Regions from separate parts of the Halomonas profundus genome, predicted to be linked through region 2. Evidence: predicted binding sites of a transcription regulator. Region 2 holds the regulator's gene; each other region holds the start of a gene.
The links. The regulator LexA, encoded in region 2, represses DNA repair genes until DNA is damaged. The targets are predictions, from matches to a motif close to TACTGTNTANNTANACAGTA.

Region 1: the regulator LexA is predicted to act here: its motif matches at 5,866-5,885, upstream of LMS44_RS03585 (LexA family protein).
Region 3: the regulator LexA is predicted to act here: its motif matches at 1,702-1,721, upstream of LMS44_RS06920 (LexA family protein).

Annotation. Positions count from the first base shown of each region.
Region 1 covers NZ_CP086344.1:758,331-766,059, forward strand. The annotation lists gene LMS44_RS03560 (tRNA dihydrouridine synthase) at 1-924, opposite strand, end outside; gene LMS44_RS03565 (OadG family protein) at 1,084-1,341, shown strand; gene oadA (sodium-extruding oxaloacetate decarboxylase subunit alpha) at 1,433-3,247, shown strand; gene LMS44_RS03575 (sodium ion-translocating decarboxylase subunit beta) at 3,258-4,580, shown strand; gene LMS44_RS03580 (IMPACT family protein) at 4,811-5,437, opposite strand; gene LMS44_RS03585 (LexA family protein) at 5,437-5,817, opposite strand; gene ccmA (cytochrome c biogenesis heme-transporting ATPase CcmA) at 6,015-6,635, shown strand; gene ccmB (heme exporter protein CcmB) at 6,761-7,429, shown strand; gene LMS44_RS03600 (heme ABC transporter permease) at 7,444-7,729, shown strand, end outside.
Region 2 covers NZ_CP086344.1:2,748,799-2,756,527, reverse strand. The annotation lists gene moaC (cyclic pyranopterin monophosphate synthase MoaC) at 1-610, shown strand, start outside; gene moaE (molybdopterin synthase catalytic subunit MoaE) at 613-1,080, shown strand; gene LMS44_RS12445 (ribonuclease J) at 1,298-2,908, opposite strand; gene purU (formyltetrahydrofolate deformylase) at 3,139-3,993, shown strand; gene LMS44_RS12435 (energy-coupling factor ABC transporter permease) at 4,033-4,704, shown strand; gene lexA (transcriptional repressor LexA) at 4,713-5,393, opposite strand; gene LMS44_RS12425 (TetR/AcrR family transcriptional regulator) at 5,661-6,353, shown strand; gene LMS44_RS12420 (L,D-transpeptidase) at 6,331-6,867, shown strand; gene nagZ (beta-N-acetylhexosaminidase) at 6,931-7,729, shown strand, end outside.
Region 3 covers NZ_CP086344.1:1,516,878-1,524,606, forward strand. The annotation lists gene LMS44_RS06915 (Y-family DNA polymerase) at 1-1,250, opposite strand, end outside; gene LMS44_RS06920 (LexA family protein) at 1,247-1,678, opposite strand; gene glyA (serine hydroxymethyltransferase) at 1,922-3,187, shown strand; gene LMS44_RS06930 (phosphomannomutase) at 3,295-4,728, opposite strand; gene LMS44_RS06935 (ExeM/NucH family extracellular endonuclease) at 4,886-7,729, opposite strand, start outside.

The DNA.
Region 1 (7,729 bases), 2.0 Mb from region 2:
TACGCGCTGAAAATTCTGTTCAGCTTCACTGCTGCCTTGGCGCATTTGGGCAAGCCACTGCTTTACCAGAGAGACCACGACGCGGTCGGGTAGCTTTTGACGCTGTAGAGCGGCGTATTCTTTGAGCACGTTGGCGCGCATCGCCCAGCTACTCTCAGGTAGCCGCTCGCCGGTTTGCAGCCAGTGGCGAATGCGTGGCGCCAGCCAAGGATCGGCCAGGGCGCTCCGTCCCAGCATCACGTCGCGACACCCTGACAGGGTGCGGGCTTTCCAGTAATCTTCCAGTGTCCAGATATCGCCGTTGGCGACCACGGGGATGCTCACTTGGCGGCGAATTTTGCCGATCCACTCCCAGTGTGCCGGTGGGCGGTAGCCCTCGTCTCGGGTGCGTGCATGAACGACCAGCTGTGCTGCTCCGCCCGCTTCGGTGGCTTGGGCGCAGGCCACCGCTAAACGGCGATTAGCGAAGCCCAGGCGAATCTTGGCGGTTACCGGGATTTCCCCCTCTAAAGCGTCGTGAACGGCTTTAACCGCCTTATAGACGCGATCAGGCTGGCGTAACAGCGAGGCGCCGCCATCGTGCCGGTTAACCAGTTTGGCAGGGCAGCCGAAATTAAGATCGACGCTCACCGCGCCCAGGCTAAGCGCCTGGCGCGCGTTAGCCGCCAGGGCGACTGGGTCAGAGCCCAGTAACTGTAAATGCACGGGAATGCCGCTTGGTGTGGCCACAGGCGGTTGCGCAAGCTCGGGGCAGTGTTTATAAAACACTCTTGGCGGCAGGCGCGCATCGACCACACGTACAAACTCGGTGACCGTCCAGTCGAACCCGGCATGCCGGGTCAGCAGATCACGAGTCAGGGCGTCGATTACCCCTTCCATCGGGGCTAGGCCGATTCTGCCGTTTTGTAGTAAATTAACAACCATGACTTCCACTATCGCGCCATTGCATTCTATTCTGAGTGTGGCAGGTTAGTGCATTCCCCTTACTGCGCCAAGCGCCTTTCACCGTATTGGCGTCATGATGTGCGTAAAAATGGTACTTGAGCTGTGCTTCAAGACACCGGGCTTCAAGGAGATCGCTTTATGCAGGATCTAGAACTATTGCAAGAAGGGCTGGCGTTGATGGCGCTCGGTATGGGCGTAGTGTTTGTTTTTCTTACTGTTTTGGTCATTAGCGTTACGCTGATGTCGAAGCTTGTTGGGCGTTTTCAGCCCGCCCCTGTGGCTGTTAATACGGGCAATAAATCGTCGCCATCTTCGGGTTCCTCTGCGCAAAATGACGAGGTCATGGCGGTGATCAGTGCTGCAGTGCATCGTTATCGCTCAAGCCGGCGTCGTTAACTTTCTCGATTTTTTTCATTTTGGCCCTCTTGTGGCTATTTTTTTGTTATTTTTACTACAAACTTACAACTCTCTACTGTGAGCCATGACAATGAACGAAATAAAACGCCCTCTAGGCATTACTGATGTCGTGCTGCGCGATGCCCATCAATCGCTATTCGCTACACGTATGCGGCTGGACGATATGCTGCCGATCGCCGAAAAACTGGATCGCGTTGGCTATTGGTCGCTGGAAACCTGGGGTGGGGCCACTTATGACGCCTGTATCCGCTATTTGGGCGAAGATCCGTGGGAGCGCATTCGTGCATTAAAAGAGGCTATGCCCAATACGCCTCAGGCCATGTTGCTACGTGGTCAGAACCTGCTGGGCTACCGCCACTACGCCGATGACGTTGTCGATAAGTTTGTCGAGCGGGCGAAAACCAACGGCGTTGATGTCTTCCGTGTTTTCGATGCCATGAATGACCCGCGCAATTTAGAGCGCGCCATTCAGGCGGTGCGTAACGTCGAAGGTCACGCCCAGGGCACCATCTCTTACACCGTGAGCCCGGTACATACCCTGGATAGCTGGGTTGATCTCGCCAAAACCATTGCTGGCTTAGGCGCAGATTCATTGGCTATCAAGGATATGGCGGGGCTACTGACGCCCTATACGGCCTTCGATCTGGTCACCCGGCTCAAGAAAGAGCTATCGATTCCGGTGCACCTGCACTGCCACGCCACCACCGGCCTCTCTACCTCAACCATTTTGAAGGCAGTGGAAGCAGGCATTGATAACGTCGATACCTCGATCTCGTCCATGTCGATGACCTACGGTCACAGCCCCACCGAGTCAGTGGTGGCAATGCTGAAAGACACCGGCCGCGATACCGGTCTGGATCTTGAACTGCTGGAAGATATTGCCGGTTACTTCCGCGAAGTACGCAAGAAGTACGCCGCCTTTGAAGGCTCGCTGCGCGGTATTGATTCGCGCATCCTGATTGCTCAGGTGCCCGGCGGTATGCTGACCAACATGGAAGGCCAGCTCAAAGAGCAGGGCGCGGGCGATAAGCTGGACGATGTGCTAAGCGAGATTCCCCGCGTGCGCGAAGATCTTGGCTTTATTCCGCTGGTGACGCCCACTTCGCAAATCGTCGGCACCCAGGCGGTCATGAACGTGATGATGGGCGAGCGCTACAAGTCGATCTCCAAGGAAGTTCAGGCGCTGCTCAAAGGTGAATATGGTGCTGCCCCAGCACCCTTCAACGCCGAATTGCAAAAGCGCGTCTTGGAAGGCGGCGAGCCGATTACCTGTCGCCCGGCGGATAACCTCTCACCGGAAATGGATAGGCTGGCTGCCGAACTGAAAGAGAAGGCTAGCGCTGAAGGCATTCGCTTGGCCGAAGGCAAGCGCGAAGTAGATGATGTTCTGACCTACGCGCTGTTCCCGCAGATCGGCTTGAAGTTCCTTAAAAACCGCGACAATCCCGACGCCTTTGAACCTGCCCCCCAGGCAACTGACGCAAGTGCTGAAAAGACACCCGCCAAGGTGGAAAGCAAAGAGCCGGTGGCTAGCAGTGGCCCGGAAACCTATACCGTTAAGCTCAACGGTAAAGCCTTCGTGGTGGAAGTGTCTGAAGGTGGTGAACTGGGCGAAGTGCAGGAGCAAACGGCGGCCAGCACTGGCGCCCCCAGAGAGGAAGTGTCTGCACCCACTGGTGAGAGCATTGATGCGCCGCTGGCCGGCAATATCTTCAAGGTTAATGTTCGCCCTGGCGATAAAGTCGCTGAAGGGGATGTGGTGATCATTCTTGAAGCGATGAAAATGGAAACCGAAGTGCGTGTCAGTATCGCAGGCACTGTGTCTAAGGTTAACGTCAGCGAGGGCGACAGCGTAGCCGTAGGCGATGCGCTGATCGAGCTCTAAGGGCCCAGTAATGGATAAATTAGTAACGTTATGGGAAGGCTCTGGGCTATATAACCTTGAGCTTGGCCAAGCCGTCATGATCATGGTGGGGCTACTGCTGCTTTACCTGGCCATTTATAAGAAGTTTGAGCCGCTGCTGCTGGTGCCGATTGGCTTTGGCGGCATTCTGGCCAATATTCCCGAAGCAGGGTTGGCGATTTCAGCGCTAGACCAAGCGATCGAGGTGGCGAAACCCGCAGTGCTACAGCAGATAGCGGCAGCGCTGGGCGCGACGCTGGATCCGTTAGCGAATGCGGAAGCCTGGCGTGAATCGTTAAAAGTGATAGCCCACGATGGCGTCGCACCGGATCAGGTGCGTGCCGCACGTGATATCGCCGTGGGCGTCGGCTATAGCGATGGCATGCTTTACAACTTCTATAAAGTAGCAATTGGTTCAGGTATCGCCCCGCTGATTATCTTTATGGGTGTGGGCGCCATGACCGACTTCGGTCCGCTGCTGGCCAATCCGCGCACGCTGTTTTTAGGTGCGGCCGCTCAGTTTGGCATTTTTGCCACTTTGTTTGGTGCCGTGGCGCTCACCTCGATGGGCATCATGGATTTCTCGCTCAATCAGGCCGCCGCCATTGGTATTATTGGCGGGGCGGATGGCCCGACCTCCATCTACGTCTCCAGCGTGCTGGCGCCGGAGCTGCTGGGTGCTATCGCGGTGGCTGCCTACGCCTATATGGCGTTGGTGCCGCTGATACAGCCGCCCATCATGCGTCTGCTGACCACCGATAAAGAGCGTCAAATCAAGATGACCCAGTTGCGGCCGGTCTCCAAGCTGGAAAAAATCATCTTCCCGCTGATGCTGCTGATTCTGGTCGCGCTGTTTCTGCCCGATGCGGCACCGCTACTCGGTATGTTCTGCTTTGGTAATCTGATGCGTGAGTGTGGCGTAGTCGAGCGCTTGTCGGATACCGCGCAAAACGCCTTGATCAATATCGTCACGATTATCCTGGGACTGTCGGTAGGCTCCAAACTGATGGCCGAGAGTTTCCTGGCATTTGAGACGCTGGGGATATTAGGTCTGGGTATTGTCGCCTTTGGTATCGGCACGGCCGCTGGGGTATTGATGGCCAAGCTGATGAACCTGGTGAGCAAAATGCCCATCAACCCATTGATCGGTGCCGCGGGCGTTTCCGCCGTGCCTATGGCAGCGCGGGTGGCGAATAAGGTGGGGCTGGAGTCCAACCCACATAACTTCCTGCTGATGCATGCCATGGGCCCCAACGTGGCGGGTGTTATTGGGTCGGCAGTCGCGGCCGGGGTAATGATTAAATACCTGGGTTAACTAGTCCTCTGCCATCAACGACATAGGGGTGTCATTGCGAACGCAGTGAAGCAATCTGGGGTTGGTTCTCAGGGTAGGCTTGAGATTGCTTCGTTGCAGGCTCCTCGCAATGGCCGGTGAGTGTCATCGCGAGCGAAGCGCGGCGATCTCGGTTTGTTTGCCACCGCAGAACGAGATTGCCGCGTCGCAAGCTCCTCGCAATGACATATGGGGCCCTTTCATCTGCTGCGTTATGCCTTTGGTGCAGAGAGAACCTCAATAGCACTCTTCAAGCGGTTTTCTAGCGGGGCAAGGTCAAGCGGGCAGTCCCGTGGCCAGCCAATGGTCAGGCGAACGCCATCACCATCGTAGTCGGCTTGCTCAATAGGGATGTCGTGCTCTTCGCACCAGGCGCGGGCAATCGCTTCATTGGCAAAAGTAAGGCGCAGGGTGTAGGTGTCGCGCTCAACCACTTCCCGGGTAGCGAGTGTCTCAAGGGCATGGCTAACCGCCTGAGCGTAGGCGCGGGCTAAGCCACCGGTGCCGAGCTTTGTACCGCCAAAATAACGAATGACCACACAGCCAATCTGGCCCAGTTGGCTCCCCTGGAGAACCTGATACATGGGGCGGCCAGCGGTGCCGCCAGGCTCGCCATCATCGGAAAAGCCAATCAGATTTTGCTCGCCGGGTGGCCCGGCAATGTAGGCAGTGCAGTGGTGGCTGGCATTAGGATGCGCGGTTTTCGCCGCATTCAGCAGAGTAGTGAATGCGTTGATATCGGGAGCGTGGCAGATCCAGGTGATAAATTGGCTCTTTTCTACTTCAATGTCAGCCGTGTGCCATGACCCTGTGGGTAACTCGGGAACCCGATAGCGCATTAATGCTCCGTAAAGGTAGTCTCACTTTTCACACCCATTACCATGCCGAGTACCTGAATATCCCGGTTGTGCAAAAATAGCGCTGGCTGCAAAGTATCTTCTGGCCATAGCTCTACGCCAAAGCGGCTGATAGAGAGCTGCCTCAAGGCGATCGTTTGCTGGTTTATTTCGGCAACGGCAGTTTCTGTCTGGGTATCGTGTTGATAGCGCCGGATAATAATGACATCGCCATCGAACAAGTTGCAATCACACAGTGCATTGCCACGCACTTTGAGTGCATAGGTATTGCGTCGGGTAATGCTAGGCGCCATTGCGTAAGGGTGCGGTGCCGGTTGTCTACGGCCAAACGTAACGGTAGGTGCTGCCATCGATAGGGTCATCAAAGAATCTCCATTGCATGTTCTTTCATACAGTGGTTTTCATTGTAGACCTGTTTTTGCATACAGTGCCAGAGATAATTGCTCTCACGACATATTGATGAAGATCACGCTGCGACCCAGCGCCGCATTGTGTGAGTGGCGAGAAAGGGGCTTTACGTGTAGAGTTCGACGCGAAATCAATATGCCAGGAGAGACGCTTGAGCCTGTGTCTACAAGCCCGCCAGCTTGCCTGTGAACGCGATGACCGCTGGCTGTTTCAAGGGTTAGATCTGGAGGTTCGCAGCGGCGAGATAGTGCGAATTGAAGGGCCCAATGGTAGTGGTAAAACCAGCCTTCTGAAAATTCTCTCCGGCCAGCTCAGTGACTACCAGGGCGAACTGTTCTGGAATGGCGCTGCGATGAACGAAGCACGTGAACATTTTCTCGCGAATTTGCTCTATTTAGGACATGCACCGGGCATTAAGTCAGGGCTTTCCCCGTTAGAAAATTTAGCCTGGTATCAGGCGTTAAGCGGGGAAAGTGGTAATGAAGATCAGCGCCTGGAAGCTCTTGAACGGGTTGGGTTGGCAGGCTTTGAAGATGTGCCCGCAGGGCAACTCTCAGCAGGGCAACAGCGCCGTGTTGCCCTGGCGCGCTTAACGTTAACGCTGCGCGCCCTATGGGTACTGGATGAGCCTTTCACCGCGATTGATCGCCACGGCGTCGCTGATCTAGAAAGACAGCTGGTTGCCCACGCTCAGGCGGGGGGCTGTGTGTTAGTAACGACACACCACGAGTTAACCGCTTCACCGTTGCTCAGACGGATATCCCTAGGGTAAAGGAGAAAGGGTTGCACAGCTCTTTACATGGCGCTTCAAATAGCTCTTCACACGGCTCTTCACAAAGTTCGGAGACCGCTCAACAGGTTTCAGCAGTGCCACTGCGTGAGCATAATGGTGGGTTAATGACCGCAGTGAAGGCCACGCTAGTGCGTGACTTAACGCTATTGCTGAGACGCCGTGGCGAAGTGCTCAATCCACTGGTGTTTTTTGCCCTGGTGATCACGCTGTTCCCGATCGCTATTTCGCCCGACCCTGAGCTGTTAGCGGTGATTGCTCCAGGTTTGCTGTGGGTCGCAGCTTTGTTAGCCGCGCTGCTTTCATTAGACAGCCTGTTTCGCAGCGATTATGACGACGGTAGTCTGGAGCAACTGCTATTGGCGCCGCAGCCGTTAGTCGCGCTAAGTTTGGCCAAAGTGGCCGTGCACTGGCTGCTGACAGGCCTACCGTTGGCGCTGATGGCGCCGATATTGGGTATTATGCTGGCGCTGCCAGCGGGCAGCTACGCCGTGCTGGCGCTGTCGCTTGCCCTGGGTACGGCAAGCTTGAGTTTGATTGGCGCCATCGGTGCGGCGTTAACCGTTGGCTTGGCACGGGGTGGAGTGCTGCTCTCGCTACTGGTGCTGCCGTTGTATATCCCGGTGCTCATTTTTGGCGCAGGCGCGGTGCAGGCGGCCATTTTTGGAGAGGGTGTCTCCGCACACCTGGCTATCCTGGGCGCGCTGCTCGCCGCCTCACTCATGTTGGCGCCGTGGGCGATTGCCGCATCGCTGCGTATCAGTATTAACGGTTAAGGACAGGACACGCTATGTGGGCCTTTATACATAAGCTGGGATCACCCAAGTGGTTCTACGGCATTAGTGCCAAATTACAGCCCTGGTTTTGGGCCGCGGCGGCGCTGTTGATCGTCACTGGCTCGCTGTGGGGGTTGGCGTTTGCGCCAGCGGATTACCAGCAGGGTAATAGCTTCCGAATTATTTACGTCCATGTGCCGGCGGCCTTTTTGGCTCAGTCTATCTTCATTGCCATGGCGGTTTCCGGCCTGGTGTTTATGGTCTGGAAAATTAAAGTCGCCGATATGGCGGCGGCGGTGA
Region 2 (7,729 bases):
GGCGGCCAAACGTACTCATGAGCTGATTCCTCTCTGTCACTCACTGGCGCTCTCCAAGGTTTCTGTTGAGTTCGATATTGATGTGGCCGAATCCTGCGTTCATGTGACCTCGCTGTGTCGCTTGAATGGACGCACCGGGGTCGAAATGGAAGCCCTTACCGCTGTCTCGGTAGCCTGTTTGACGCTTTACGATATGTGCAAAGCGGTCGATAAAGGTATGCGTATCGAGGCTATACAACTCGAGAGCAAGCAAGGTGGTCAGCGTGGCGACTACCAACGTATGAGCACCCAGGCGCCGATTGTTACCGGTGACGGCGTAGCCGGAGAAGTCAGCTTGGGGGAGCGCTGCCCTTCACCCTGTGTGCGGGTTAAGTTTTTAGCCGAACTGCGCGAGCGGGTAGGCGAAAGTGAGACCGTCGTGAGCCTCGATCAACTGGCTAGCCGCGACATTAGTGGATTAAAAGCCGCGCTGGCCGAGCAGGATAGTCGCTTTAAACAACTCACCGACCGGCGTACGCTGTGTGCGATTAATCAGGTCATGGCCAATGACGAGGCGTTAGTGACCGATGATGACGAAGTGGCGTTTTTCCCGCCAGTAACAGGGGGGTGAGGGTGGATAATAAGCTGGATATTAAAGTAACGATTCAAGCAGCCCCGTTTCCAATGGACTACGGCTATGACGATGCCTTGGCGGGGCGTAGTGATATTGGCGCGGTGGTGTGTTTTACCGGCTTAGTGCGTGATTTTAATGAAACGCCGGACGTCACAGGGTTAACGCTGGAACACTACCCGGGCATGACCGAGCGTACGCTGACGGAGATTGGTGAACAGGCTTGGCAGCGCTGGTCGCTCCAAGCGGTGCGGATTATTCATCGTGTCGGTTACCTGGGACCAGGCGATCCGATTGTGCGCGTACTCGTAGCCAGCGCACACCGGCGTGAGGCGTTCGAAGCCTGCGATTTTATTATGGATTACCTGAAAACCCAGGCGCCTTTCTGGAAGAAAGAGCACTCTGCCCAGGGCGAGTATTGGGTCAAAGAGCGTCACTCTGATCAACAGGACGCAGCGCGGTGGGAGTGAAGTGCCGCGTCACTGTGCTCGTTGCACTGACACGAAACTGTCATTGCGAACGCAGTGAAGCAATCTCGGGGGTAGGCGCCACCGCTGGTTGAGATTGCCGCGTCGCTGCGCTCCTCGCAATGACATAATAAGAAGGCTCCTCGCGGTGACACGAAACTGTCATTGCGAACGCAGTGAAGCAATCTGGGTTTTATAGCCGTCGTTGAATGATGCCGCTCTAACGGTTAGCGGCACTTTCATACGCAGCAGGTTCGGGCATTTCGGCGGCCATAATCTGTAGATGTACATCGGGCAGGTGCTGCATATGCTCCGCCAGCCACTGCACCATGCGAGGCTGTAATGCTTGGCGCAAGTCGGCAAGCGTCTCTGCTGCAATCTCCTCAAGCTGATCATCCAGCCAATCATTAAAGCTATCTTCATCCAGCGGGCTGGCCCCCGAGGCATCCAGCATCAAACGGCCAATACGCGCCCATCCAGTGTCAGTAGCCGTCACCGGCAGCGCTAAGTATAAGCTGCCGCGACGGGCCTTGTTGGCGTCGTGCACCTCAAGGCCAGGGTGGGGCACCACGCTGTTTTGACTGACTATGCAGGGCGGCTGCGGATAGCGCGACTCACAGCGCAGCCCGTGACTGTCAAAGCAAATTAGATCGCCGTTCACCGGCGTCAATGGAGCGCTAATGCCTAGCTGTTTGGCAATAGTCTGATGAGCCTGTTGGTGGCGGGCTTCGCCATGCACCGGTATGAGATGTTTTGGCCTGACCCACTGATACAGCTTGATCAGTTCATCCTGAGCGGGGTGCCCGGTAGCGTGCAGTTCAGGGTGGTTGAACTCGTCGTAGAGGTTGACACCTAAGTGCGCCAAACGCTTTTTAAGCTGTTCAATGGGGCGTTCATTGCCAGGAATGGCTTTAGCCGAAAAAATAACGTTATCGCCCGGCTGAAGATCCACAAAAGGGTGGCGACCCTGGGCGAGGCGCTGTAGCGCAGCTCGGGGCTCACCCTGGCTACCGGTGGCGATAATCACCACTTCATCCGGGGGAAGATAGCCTAAGTCATGATTGGGCACCAAAGGCGGTAAATCATCCATATAGCCGAGCCCCCGGGCAACGCTGACCATGCGCTCCATTGAACGGCCCATCAAGCTAATGCGTCGGCCACACTTCTGAGCGGCGCGCCCTATCGCTAACACCCGGGCAAGGTTACTGGCAAAGCAGGAGACCACCACCCGGCCCTGGCAGTTGCTGAGGGTTTTTGTCAGGGCGCGGGCGACGTCCCCCTCGCTGCCGGAGTGCCCGGGCATGGGGGCGTTAGTGGAATCGCCCACTACCAAGTCAACCGGGGCAAGGGACTTGAAGAGGGCTGCACTGATCGGCGTGCCGATAATCGGTTCAGGATCGAGTTTCCAGTCGCCGGTATGTAAAACGCGATAGCCACCGGCCATCATTATTAGCGCACAGCTTTCGGGAATGGAGTGGGTTAAAAGTAAATAGCGCAGCGTGAATGGCCCGCTCTCTAGGGCCTCGCCAGGTTCAATGACATGGATAGCCGCACTGCTAAGCTGATGCTCGGCAAATTTTAGCCGCAACAGGCCTGCCGCCAGCGGGGTGGCGTAAATGGGGCAGTTCCACATCGGCCATAGCCAGGCTGCGGCACCAATGTGGTCTTCGTGACCATGGGTGATAAATAGCGCTTTGGGCATGATCCCTAGTGCTTTCGGCGTATCAAGATTGGGTACCTGCAGTGGCGAGTTGGGAAGATCCTGGCGGATCATCATGCCGCAGTCCACGGCTATCCAGTGATCGTCATAGCCGTATAGCGTTAGATTCATTCCAATCTCACCGCATCCCCCCAGCGGCAACATGCGCAGCGGTGGACGACGACGGGGACGAATTTGAACGCGTGGTGAATGCATCTGTTATGAAAAACCTAAAAAGTAGTGACTTAACTATACGGGAAGGCAGGGGCAGCTAACAATCATCCATGGCCTTCCGATACACTATGCGACCTAAGCCGCTGGTTTGTCATAATTAACTTAGCAATAGGTCAAGAGTAGCTCACATGTCTCATTATTATCGTTTAGTAGTTTCCTGTCCTGACCGGGTGGGTATTGTTGCACGGGTATCGAGCTTTATTGCCCAGCAGGGTGGCTCCATTACCGAAGCCAGCCAGCACTCCGATTTAGAAACCGGCTGCTTTTTTATGCGCTACGAAATTCTGGCGGATTCGGTAGGTATGTCGGCGGAAGCGCTGAGCGCGGCATTTGAACCGATAGCCAGCGAATTCAATATGCAGTGGTCGCTGGTGGATACCCAGCAGCGTAGGCGCGTAGTGCTGATGGTGTCGCGGGAGTCACATTGCTTGGTAGATCTACTTTACCGCTGGCAGGCGGGGGAACTGGATTGCGACATTGTCGGGGTTATCTCCAACCATGATGATATGCGTTCGCTGACGGAGTGGTACGGTATTCCTTATCACCATGTACCGGTCGACCCCGACAATAAGCAAGCATCGTTTGCCAAGGTTCAGGCCGAAATCGACAGTGCCCGCGCCGACTGCGTGGTGCTGGCGCGCTATATGCAAATACTGCCCCCTGAGCTGTGCGCGCGCTATGCGGGGCGAGTGATCAATATTCACCACAGCTTTTTGCCCTCTTTTGCCGGGGCTAAGCCCTACCACCAGGCCTACCAGCGGGGGGTTAAGCTGATTGGCGCTACCTGCCACTATGTGACCGAGGAACTCGACGCAGGCCCCATCATCGAACAGGATATCCATCGCGTTAGCCACTGTCATACGCCTACTGATCTAGTCCGCTTTGGTCGTGATGTGGAGAAAGCCGTGCTCGCTCGAGGTTTGCGTTGGCACTTAGAGGATCGTGTGTTGGTGCATGGCAACAAGACAGTGGTATTTAGCTAAGTACTCTATAATGCCCGCCCATCAACCTGAGAGGCCGCCATGTCATTTGCGCAAAGTGTATTAGCGCCCTGGGCGCTGCTGCTCACCTGGCTACTCTCGTTAGCAGTGATCGCATGGGCGCTTTGGGGGCGGCCCTGGCAGGTGTTGATAGCGGATTCAGCGCTTCAGCACCGCTGGCTGGGTGCTACGCTGGCGGTGATGCTGATGTGGCAGCTTCGTGCCCAGGCTGTTGATTGGCTAACGCTACACCTTGTTTTTACAGTATTGATGACACTCGTTTTTAAAGCGCCATTAGCGCTGATTAGCAACGTGCTGATCAACATTGCCATGGTGGTGATTGGCCGCAATGAGTGGATGTTGCTGGGGGCAAATGTGCTGGTTACCGGGATCGTCCCGGCGGCCGTTATTGGCACGGTATGGCGGCTGGTAGATCGCCGCCTGCCGGATAACTTGATGGTATTTCTGTTTGCCTGCGGCTTTTTTGGCGCGGCGCTGGCAACGCTGGGAGGAGGCTTGGCGGCGGTAGTGCTGATTATCGTCGCGGGTACAGACCCTGAGGCGATCTATCTCGCCCAGGAGTATGCGCGTTTTTTACCACTGCTAATGCCTTCAGAGGCATTTATTACTGGCATGCTGCTGAGCATCCTGCTGGTCTATCACCCAAACTGGGTGGCCACCTTCAATGACCACCGCTATATCGACCTGCAGTAGCGGATTTATTAGCCGAGTGCCTGGCCGTTGCCACCACGAATTACGCCGACTCCAACGCCTTCAATATCGAGCGCTTGAGAGCGCAGGTCGATTTCAATGGGCGCAAAATCAGGGTTCTCTGCAAACAGCGTCACTTGGTGCCCCTGGCGTTTGAAGCGTTTAACCGTTACTTCATCGTCCAGGCGGGCAACCACGATCTGGCCATCGCGAACCCGGTCAGTGCGATGGACCGCCAGTAAATCACCTTCCAAAATGCCAATATCCTTCATGGAAAGGCCGCGTACGCGCAGCAGGTAGTCAGCTTTGGGAGTGAAGTACTCGGCCGGTAGCGGGCAGTAGCGATCAATATGTTCGGCGGCCAAAATGGGGCTGCCGGCAGCTACTTCCCCGATCACAGGCAGGCCAGTGGGTGGGGCTTCCACGTTGGTTGTGGGTAAGGCGGTGACTGCGCTATCCAGGACTTCTTGAGGTTCCTGGTTGGGCAGGCGGATGCCGCGAGAGGTGTTGCGGATAATGCGAATAACGCCTTTGCGTTCCAGCGCGCGCAGGTGCTCTTCAGCCGCATTGGGTGAGCGGAAGCCAAGTGCTTTGGCAATCTCGGCGCGGGTAGGAGGGTAGCCAAATTCGCCCATGGTCTTAACGATAAAATCAAACACGTGCTGTTGGCGAGCGGTTAGCGGACGCGACATACCAGACTCCATAAATAGTGAATAGACAGTAACAAGTTAAATGTCGACTTAATCAATAAGTGTTTAAGTATACAGTATGTTCCTCTGTCCAGTATATGGCTTGTCAGTGCCTATTGCCGATGTCTATGCAATTTTTCTAATCGTTTGAAACTAAGTTTCTGCTTATTTAATACGTCACATTTTGTCAATAAATCAAGCGTTGAGCCCGCCTACGTTATGGCATAGTATTTTGCTATGTTTTAAACACCTGTTTCCCTGGAGAGCGACATGGCTCAATCTGATACGGTGACCCGTATACTCGACACCGCCGAGGTGCTGTTTGCAGAGCGGGGTTTTGCTGAAACTTCGCTGCGCAACATCACTAGCAAAGCGCGGGTTAACTTAGCCGCTGTTAATTACCATTTTGGTTCCAAAAAAGCCTTGATTCAGGCCGTTTTTGCCCGCTACCTGGATCCGTTTAGTCAGCGCTTTCATACTGCGCTAGATGAGCTCGAGGGCCAACACGCCGGGCGCGTTATCCCGCTGGAAACACTGCTCGAGACCATGGCAACTACCGTTCTCGCGGTGCCCGCCGAGCGCAATAGTTTGAAAGTGTTTATGCGCCTGCTGGGTCTTGCCTACAGTCAAGCACAGGGACATCTAAGACGTTATATCCAGGAAGAGTATGGCGATGTGTTTACACGCTTCACCGAGCTTGTGCGCAAAGCAACGCCGGATCTGCCTGACGCCGAGCGTTTTTGGCGGCTACACTTTGTGCTCGGCACGGTAATCTTTACCCTGTCTGGCCTCGATGCGCTACGCGATATCGCGGAGAAGGATTACCACGAGCAGGTCTCTGTGCGTGATTTGGTCAGGCGATTGCTCCCGGTAGTGGTGGCTGCTATGAATGCGCCGTTACCCATAGCCCTTGACGGTGCCAAGCCAGAAGAAGGAAAACATGCGAACTCCTACGCTAGCTGAGCTACCTCCAACGGAACATATCTGGCTGGAGATTGATACTACCGAACAGTTGCTGCGCTGTTGGCGAGGGCCAAAAGTGCTCCATGAGTGTTCTATTTCATCCGGTGCTGCCGGAAGCGGGGAGCGCAATGGCAGTGGTAAAACCCCCCGCGGGTGGCACTATGTGCGCGCGGCCATTGGCGGAGATATGCCCGAAAATGCGGTGTTTCGAGGTCGCCGCTGGACGGGCGAGACATTTTCGCCCGAACTCGCCGAAGAGCATCCAGAGCGTGACTGGATTCTGACCCGCATACTGTGGCTGTGTGGCTTGGAAAAGGGCGTGAACCGCGGTGGTCAGGTGGACTCGCAACGGCGCTATATTTACCTGCACGGGACGCCGCCTGACGAGCCCATGGGCGTTGCTGCGTCCCACGGCTGTATTCGTTTACGCAATAGTGATTTGCTCTATATCTTTTCGTTAGCGTTGCCGGGTACCCCTGTTTGGTTGCACGGTGGCCGCCAGTCCTTTGATTGATCAGATTTTGACACCGCTAGACGATCGTCTAGAATCATCGCCCCTTTTCATGGACCTATCACGATGACTCAACCGTTAGGCCCGGTCATGCTTGACCTTGAAGGCCCAAAATTGACGGCTGCAGAAAAACGCTTGCTGCTAGAACCGACGGTAGGGGGCGTAATTTTGTTTGCCCGCAACGTTGAAAATGGCTATCAGGTTCGCAAGCTCTGCAGCGATATTCGCCGTGTGCGTGCTGATTTACTGCTTGCCGTGGATCAAGAAGGCGGTCGCGTTCAGCGCATAAAAGAGGGGTTAACACGCCTGCCTGCCATGGCGCGTATCGGCGAGTGTTACCGCGCTGCCCAGGGAGAGGGGCTGGCGTTAGCTAAAGATGCCGGCTGGTTGTTAGGGATGGAGATGGCTGCCTGCGGTCTGGATCTGAGCTTCGCCCCGGTACTTGATGTGGAGAGCGGTCTATCCAGCGTTATTGGTGATCGTAGTTTCAGCAGTGACCCACAGCACGTAGCCCAGCTGGGCAATGCATTTATTCAGGGGCTTCACGATGCCGGTATGGCCGCTGTGGGTAAGCACTTTCCCGGCCACGGTGGTGTCGCGGCGGACTCACACGTTGCATTGCCGATAGACGATCGCCCGCTAGAAGTGATGAAACAGCACGATCTTGTGCCCTTTACCCAGTTAGCTTCACAGTTAGATGGGATTATGCCCGCACACGTTATTTATAGTGCTTTTGATACGCGCCCAGCAGGCTTTTCACCCAACTGGTTGGGCATGCTGCGGGAATCGCTAGGCTTCAAAGGCTGCATTTTTTCAGATGACCTGAGTATGGCCGGCGCCCACGAGGCGGGAGACCCCAAAGCGC
Region 3 (7,729 bases), 1.2 Mb from region 2:
ATCAACTCGTCCCAGCGCGTGGTATAGCGGTCTGAGCGGTGGGCGCAGCGCAGTTGCCAAGCAGCAGGGGCATCCGTCATACCAAAGCTGATAGTGCCTTGCCCCATGCGCTGGTTGATCTGATCCACGGTTGCCATTAAAAACGGATGGCGATCGCGGACTGACGGATGCAGCAGCGAAAGCTGGTGCTGCTCTGCATCCACTAAATCCAGCAGCATCACGCCAGCTTTCATGAACTGGTAGCGGGGGCGATGAATCTGCTCCAGGCCTTGGCGTACGGCATCAAGGATCACACGGGTATCGTCGCTGGGTGATGGCAGGGCGATCAGCGCCTGCGGGAAGTATTGCAACTGATCGCGGCGATGACGGTTAGTGTTGAGAAATACCATCACCGCACGAGCTAAGCTACGTTGCTCGCGAAGTTTTTCAGCGCTGCGCTGGGCGTGGCGCCGCAGTGCATTATGTACTTCTGCAAAAACGCCGGTGGGCTGGCCGAAAGAGCGCGAGGTCATAATGCGTTGGCGCGGTTGATCCAGGGCGTTCATCTCCATACAAGGCGTGCCACGCAGCTCGAGCGCGGTGCGCGCCAGCACCACAGAGAAGCGCTTGCGCAACTGCTTGTCGTCGCTTTGACGCAAGTCCCAAGCGGTGGTCACGCCGCCAATCGCTAAGCGCCCGGCAAGCCGATGGCCGACGCCCCACACGCTGCCCACCGGCGTACGTTTGAGCAGCGCCTGCGTCGTTTGATCTTGTCCATTAAGCAGGCAAACGCCTTGGTAATGTGGGTCTTGCTTGGCAAGGTGATTGGCTAATTTGGCGAGCGTGTGGGTGGGTGCCAGCCCAACACACACCGGTAACCCTAAATGGCGGCGAATACGATGGTGCAATTCTCGCCCCAGCCTCTCACACTGCTCTGTGGTTAATCCTTCCAGGTAGACGAACATTTCATCTATTGAGTAGGGCGCAATTGCAGGGCAGGCATCGCGTAGTAGTTGGGTCAGCCGTGCCGACATATCTCCGTAGAGTTCATAGTTAGACGACAGCAGGTGGATCTCGCCGCGCTGACGCATTTCTTCAAGCTTGAAGGCAGGCGCACCCATAGGGATACCCAGCGCTTTTAACTCGGCGGAGCGGGCGATGACACAGCCGTCGTTGTTCGACATTACCCCCACGGGCCTACCTTCCAGCTTGGGCTGAAAAACCCGCTCGCAGCTGACGTAGAAGTTGTTGGCATCGACTAGACCGATCATCGCAAGTACTCGTGCACGACGGCGCGCACTACCCCCCATAGCTGGCAGTCGCTACCTTCAAGTGGCAGTGGCGGATAGTTAGGATGTGTTGAGCACAGGTGCGGCGTTCCCCGATAGAGCGCATAGCGTTTAATTAGGGCCTCGCCCTCTAGCATAGCGACCAGAATATGTCCCAGTTGCGGTTCAATACTGCGATCAACCACCAGCAAATCACCCTCAAAAATTCCCCAACCCTCCATGCTGTCGCCGGTGGCGGTGACATAAAACGTCTCAGTAGGGTTTTTAACCAGCCGTGTGTTGAGATCCAGCGTGCATGGCTCGTAATCCTGGGCTGGCGAAGGAAAGCCACTAAAACCAGCGCGGCCACAAGGCTGCGGCTGAGAGGTTAACGGCAAGGCAGGGGTAAAGTGAGAAGACTGGCCCGGCATCGTCGGCATCCTGGTGCTTAAAATGTTGTATAAATATACAGTATTTTGCATGGCGAAGGAAAACGCAAATTGACGCCCCCTGAGATCGCTTCATTGCGTTCGCGATGACACTTTCTCTGTCATTACATGAATCACGCTCATGCAAGACCTGACGAGGATGCGATGAAAGTCGCGTCAGGCTGCGTTATGATAGCGCCCTCGCTTCTTCCATGATGACCCTTTCTCGTTACGAGGTTCCCGCCGATGTTCAGCCGCGATATGACAATTGCCGGATTTGATGATGTGCTGTTTGATGCCATGCAGAAAGAAGTGGAGCGCCAAGAGGCCCACATCGAACTGATCGCTTCCGAAAACTACGCCAGCCCCCGCGTACTCGAAGCTCAGGGCAGCCAGCTGACCAATAAATACGCTGAGGGCTACCCCGGTAAGCGCTACTACGGCGGCTGTGAGTTCGTCGATATCGCTGAAAACCTGGCCATTGATTACGCCAAAGAGCTGTTCGGCGCCACCTACGTGAACGTTCAGCCCCACTCAGGCTCGCAAGCCAACAGCGCGGTGTTCCAAGCGCTGGTTAAGCCAGGCGATACCATTTTAGGTATGAGCCTGGATGCGGGCGGCCACCTGACCCATGGTGCCAAGCCTAATTTTTCCGGCAAGCACTACAACGCCATTCAGTACGGTCTGGATGAGCAGGGGTTAATTGATTACGCTCAAGTGGCCCAGCTTGCTCGCGAGCACAAGCCCAAAATGATCATCGCCGGCTTCTCAGCCTATTCACAAATTGTTGATTGGGCCAAGTTCCGCGAAATCGCCGATGAAGTAGGCGCTTACTTACTCGTTGATATGGCCCACGTCTCTGGTCTGGTTGCGGCGGGCGTTTACCCTAGCCCCTTGCCCCATGCCCATGTGGTCACCTCCACCACCCACAAAACTCTACGCGGCCCTCGCAGTGGCGTGATTCTCTCAGCGGAAAACGACGCTGATATCGAGAAGAAGCTGCAGTCAGCGGTTTTCCCCGGCGGCCAGGGTGGCCCCTTGATGCACGTAATCGCCGCCAAAGCGATCTGCTTCAAAGAGGCTATGGAGCCCGAGTTCAAAACCTACCAGCAGCAGGTAGTTAAGAACGCTCAGGCAATGGCCAAGGTGTTTATCGATCGCGGTTACGACATCGTCTCTGGTGGTACCGAAGACCACCTATTCCTGCTTTCGCTGATTAAGCAGGGCGTAACCGGCAAAGATGCCGATGCTGCTTTGGGTCGTGCTCATATCACCGTGAACAAGAATGCTGTTCCTAACGACCCGCAAAGCCCGTTTGTCACCTCTGGCCTGCGTATTGGCACCCCAGCGGTGACCACGCGCGGTTTCAGTGAACAAGAGTGTAGTACGTTGGCAGGTTGGATCTGTGACATTCTGGACGTACTGGCCAAGGGTGAAGACACCAGCGCCATCGAAACCCAGGTGTTGGATAAAGTGGCCGAGGTTTGTGCGCGGCTTCCGGTTTATAAATAAGCAGCTGTAACCATTCTCCTTGGCAAAGGATAGCCACAAAGAACGGGCGGCCCATTAGGGTCGCCCGTTCTTTGTTAGTGCTCTGTTCTTTGCTAAGAGTAAGGCCCCTAGTTCAGCTTTTCGAGAGCGGCCAAGCTCTGTTTTACCAGTGCCGATGCATCTGCTTGTGAAGCAGATTCGCTATAGCAGCGCAGCTCCGGTGCATTGCCAGAGGGGCGAAGGTGCACGATATCGCCATTTTCAAGCGTGGCTCTCAAGCCATCAGTGCTATTGACTGCTGAAATGCCAGTTTGTAAACCTAATGTTTGCTGCATCAGCTCAGGTGAGGTTTGCCATTCGGCCAGTAACGCATGGCTTTTCTCCGTGGCGAAATCCTTGAGTCGGTCGCTTGCCGTATAGCGGGCAGGTAAGTCAGCGATTAGCTGCGAGAGGTTAATCCCGCGTTGGGCGGCCATCACCATCAAAGTAAGGGCGGGGAGCAGCGCATCACGGGTGGGTAGGGCGGCTAATTGACGACCATCACTCTCCAGTCTGCTTCCCAATAGAAAGCCGCCGTTGGCCTCAAACCCAGCCACTCGCGTAAACCGCTTACTGAGCTTAGCCATACTGTCCAATACATACGGTGAACCAATGCGCGTGCGCTCAACTAGCTGGAAGGCACCGCAGGTTTCTATCGCTGTATTGCAGCTTACCGGCACAGCCAGCGCTTCGATTCCCAATGCACGGGCGCAGAGTAACCCGACAATATCACCACGCTGCCACGTGCCCGTTTCATCTCCAAGCAACGGGCGATCTCCATCGCCATCGGTAGAAAACAGGGCTTGTAGTTGGTGTTGGTTTGCCCAGGCACTCCCTTGAGCCTGATCCTCGTCGCTAACGGCCTCGGTATCTACGGGCACAAAGGCTTCGCTGCGGCCTAGTACCACTACATCCGCACCTAACTCGCTCAGAATATGCGCATTCAAATCGCGCCCTGCGGCTGAGTGTTGGTACAAGCCTACCCGCCAACCTTTCAATGGCTCACCTGGAAACCAGGTGGTGAAGCGCTCTGAGTAGGCCTGATTAGCGGCTTCAGAAACCTCCCCGCGCACTGGCGCGGGTAGGGTAGGCATAGCCGCCTCAGCATTAAGAATAGCGGTTTCATCAGCTTTGGTAATCTCGCCATCAGGGCGGTAAAACTTGATGCCGTTACGGTTAAACGGTATATGGCTGCCGGTAATCATGATGCAAGGTATGCCATCCGCCATTGCCTTTAACGCCAGGGCAGGCGTAGGCAGTACGCCATAGTCATTGACCTTCACTCCTAGCGTATGGGCCGCACTGGTACAGGCGGCTGCCATCGCCGGGCTGCTGGGGCGGCGATCCATACCTAGCGCAATACGTTCTACTGGAAAAGAGTCCCGCATGGCGGTAATAAATGCCACGGTGAAAGCTGCACATACTTCATCGGTAAACTGTTCAACCAGCCCCCGTGCGCCGCTGGTACCAAAAGCAATGCCGCTGTCATGAATAATAGCAGTAGTGGAACGTACTGAACTCAATGTATTTCTCCTGAAAAAAGTGCTTGCGGTGAGTTTAACACCCTAGGCGGGAAGCGCTACGGGGCGCTTTGAGCGCTGAAGCGATCAGGGGTAATGGCTAGTAAGACAAAAAATGGCCCCCACAAGCGGAGGCCATCTCAAAAGGTAGTACGTTTAATTAAGCTTCAGCGAGGCCTAAGTTCAGGCCTACTAAGATAGGATCGTGGTCTGAACTACGGAACGCATCATCGGAGTATAGGTTGTCATCCTGACGATCATTAGTGAAGTCGGTGTTGTAATCCAATGCCGATGCTTCATCCGCATTGATATGCCAAGTCGTGGTGCCCGTGACCTGTGTTGCGAGCGTTTCACTGGCTAACGCATGATCTAACGAACCCCAGAATCCATCAAAGACATAGCTGTAATCATCGTCCTGAAGGGTATAGCCCGCATCGGTCAGGGTCATGATGGGGTCTTCCATGGCATAAGAGTTCAAGTCACCAAGAATCAGCACGTCGCTGTCATTGCTACCGGTGGGGTTGGTGGATAGCCATTCAAGCAATTCCTCCGCGGCCTCGACCCGTGTGGGGTTGTTGTTGGCCTGTCCGTCGCCGATAGCGTCTTCACCATTGACGACACTGCCTTTGGATTTAAAGTGGTTAACCACCACCGAAAAGGTTTCACCATTACTATCTTCAAAGGTTTGCATCACCGGTGCACGGTTTGCAGTGGCGAAAGCCCCATCGGTTTTAGTGGCTGCAGCGCCAGTAGGTGTCACCGCCTGACTATTGTAGATGACCCCAACCGCAATGGCATCATCCCCAGGGCTAGTGGTGTTGCCATTCCCATCTTCGGGGACGCTGTAAGCCCAAGTGACATCCTGAATGTTTTTATCCTGCACATCTGCATTCAGCGCATCAACCAACGTTGCAATGGCGCTATCGTCACCATAACCGTTGTTCTCGATTTCCATGAGCCCCACCACATCAGCACCGCTGGTATTAATTGCCTCGACGATTTTGGCTTCCTGACGGGCAAATTCTTCAGCATTATTGGCGCCGCGTGGATCATGCAGAGTGCCATTTAAGGTCTCTGTTTTGTTGCCGTTTTCATCCAGGGTAGTGAAGTAGTTCAATACATTAAAAGAGGCCACTGTAATATCGGCATCACCCAGAGCATCTGTATCAGGTGTTGCCGGACGCTCAGTGCCGGTAAAGTCCAGGCCTTCGACGTTTTGGACTTTCCACTCTTCGAAGTTGTAATCAAGCACGCCTTCGAGAGTCTGAAGCTCATCTCCACCGCGCAGCGGGTTAGAACCAGAAAGCTCCTCACCGTTACGACCATAAATAATCGGATCAGCGTTTTGTGCCGAATTCGCATCATCGATTTTAATGGTGCGTGCCTCGGCGTCGTCAAGCCAAGCGCTATAGCCTGCCACATCAGGCTCGTTGACTTCCGTGAACTGCTCTAAGCGGCCCCCTGATGCAAGCGTAACTTCGCCGTAACGGCCCAGCTCGTAAAGCTCAGTGACCACCAACGGCTCACCGTCCAGCGCTTCAATGGCTACGCGCATACCTTCAAAGGCTTCCAGGCCTTGTTTGTCGGTAAACGGCATGATGATTCGCTGGCTTTCAGGCAAAGGCACATCGTTAGCCAGCACCTCAAGGCTGTTGCGTTCGGCAGTTAACTGCGTTTTCTCGAAATACTCTGAGACCTCGCCGCTAATGCGAATTTGATCACCGGCAGTGAGCTGCTCCAGCCACTCACCACTGCTGCTGCCCGTGTAAACAAAGATACCCTCTGAGGTCTCGGCATTATTGTCGTTATCGCTATCTTCCTCTTGCAGGAAGAAGCCATCCAAGCCAGGCGCTACCATAGTGACGATGGCTTCAAGCGTAACGTTTTCACCCTCTAAAGTGCTGCTGCTTGAGTCGCCCTGTACTGCAGAAATCAGTGTAATATCTACCTGGGGCTGATTAGCAAGACCAGGTGACGCTACGGCGGGTACATCACTACCATCACCGCCCAGTGCATCAGAGCTAATCGCCCCCTCAGTATCAGTGGTGGTGAATTTGCCTAAATCCACATCCCAGGAAGCGGCGTCAAACCCGTCGGTATCTGGGTAGGCTTCCATTGCCACCTGGTTGCCATCAACACGTGGGTCGCCTTGCCACAGCGTTACGGCATCGCCGCCACCGCCCAGGCCAGAAGCATTCTCGGCATAACCAATTTTCAAGGCATCGATATTATCCAGATTGCTCCACGCTGAACGGAATTCCGCAACTGATTCGGCATCGCCATCGACCATAACAATCGCTGATTCACCAGGAGCCAGCGAGCTTAGCCCCTTAATTTCTATAGCATCTACGGGATCGGCACTGTCATCATCGTAGTAAAGCGGCATATTGCTGAAATCAAGCGCTTCTGACGAACGGTTGGTAACTTCAAACCAATCAGCGGTGACGTCAGAACCGCTTTGGCCCGACCATATCTCAGTGATGGCTAAACCAATATCGCGCTCGCCCGGCACATAAGGAGCTTCCATCGTGCCCACATGAAAGTCAGTGGTGGCATTGGTGGGTAGTTCAGCGTACTCAAATGACCAATTTTCAGGGTTGCCAACGGCGCTTAATAGCTCCTCCGCCGTGCCGAAGCCATTACCGGTAAAGGCGGCGTTGCGTGCGCTGCCAACGGCAACCGCCGTAACACCCTCTTCAAGGCCAGGCGGCAGGGCAGAATTATTAGAGGAGTCAGCAGTTTCCTGCCACGCATCGCTGTTGGTTTGAGCCGCGTAGATAAATGTTGGGTCGCTAGCCTCGCCGACGAAAGCAAGTACTTGGTCACCGCTGACCGAAAGATTAAACCCGTTATTACCCACCTCGCTGCCGTTAGCAGTAGTGAATTGCGGAGAATCCGTAGTGTAAGTAACAACCGTGCCTGCAGGTACGCCGCCTTCAGGCGCCGTCCACTTAACGGCGCCTTCGCTGGCACGGAAGCCATCGCCTGCCCAGCCTGAGTCAGT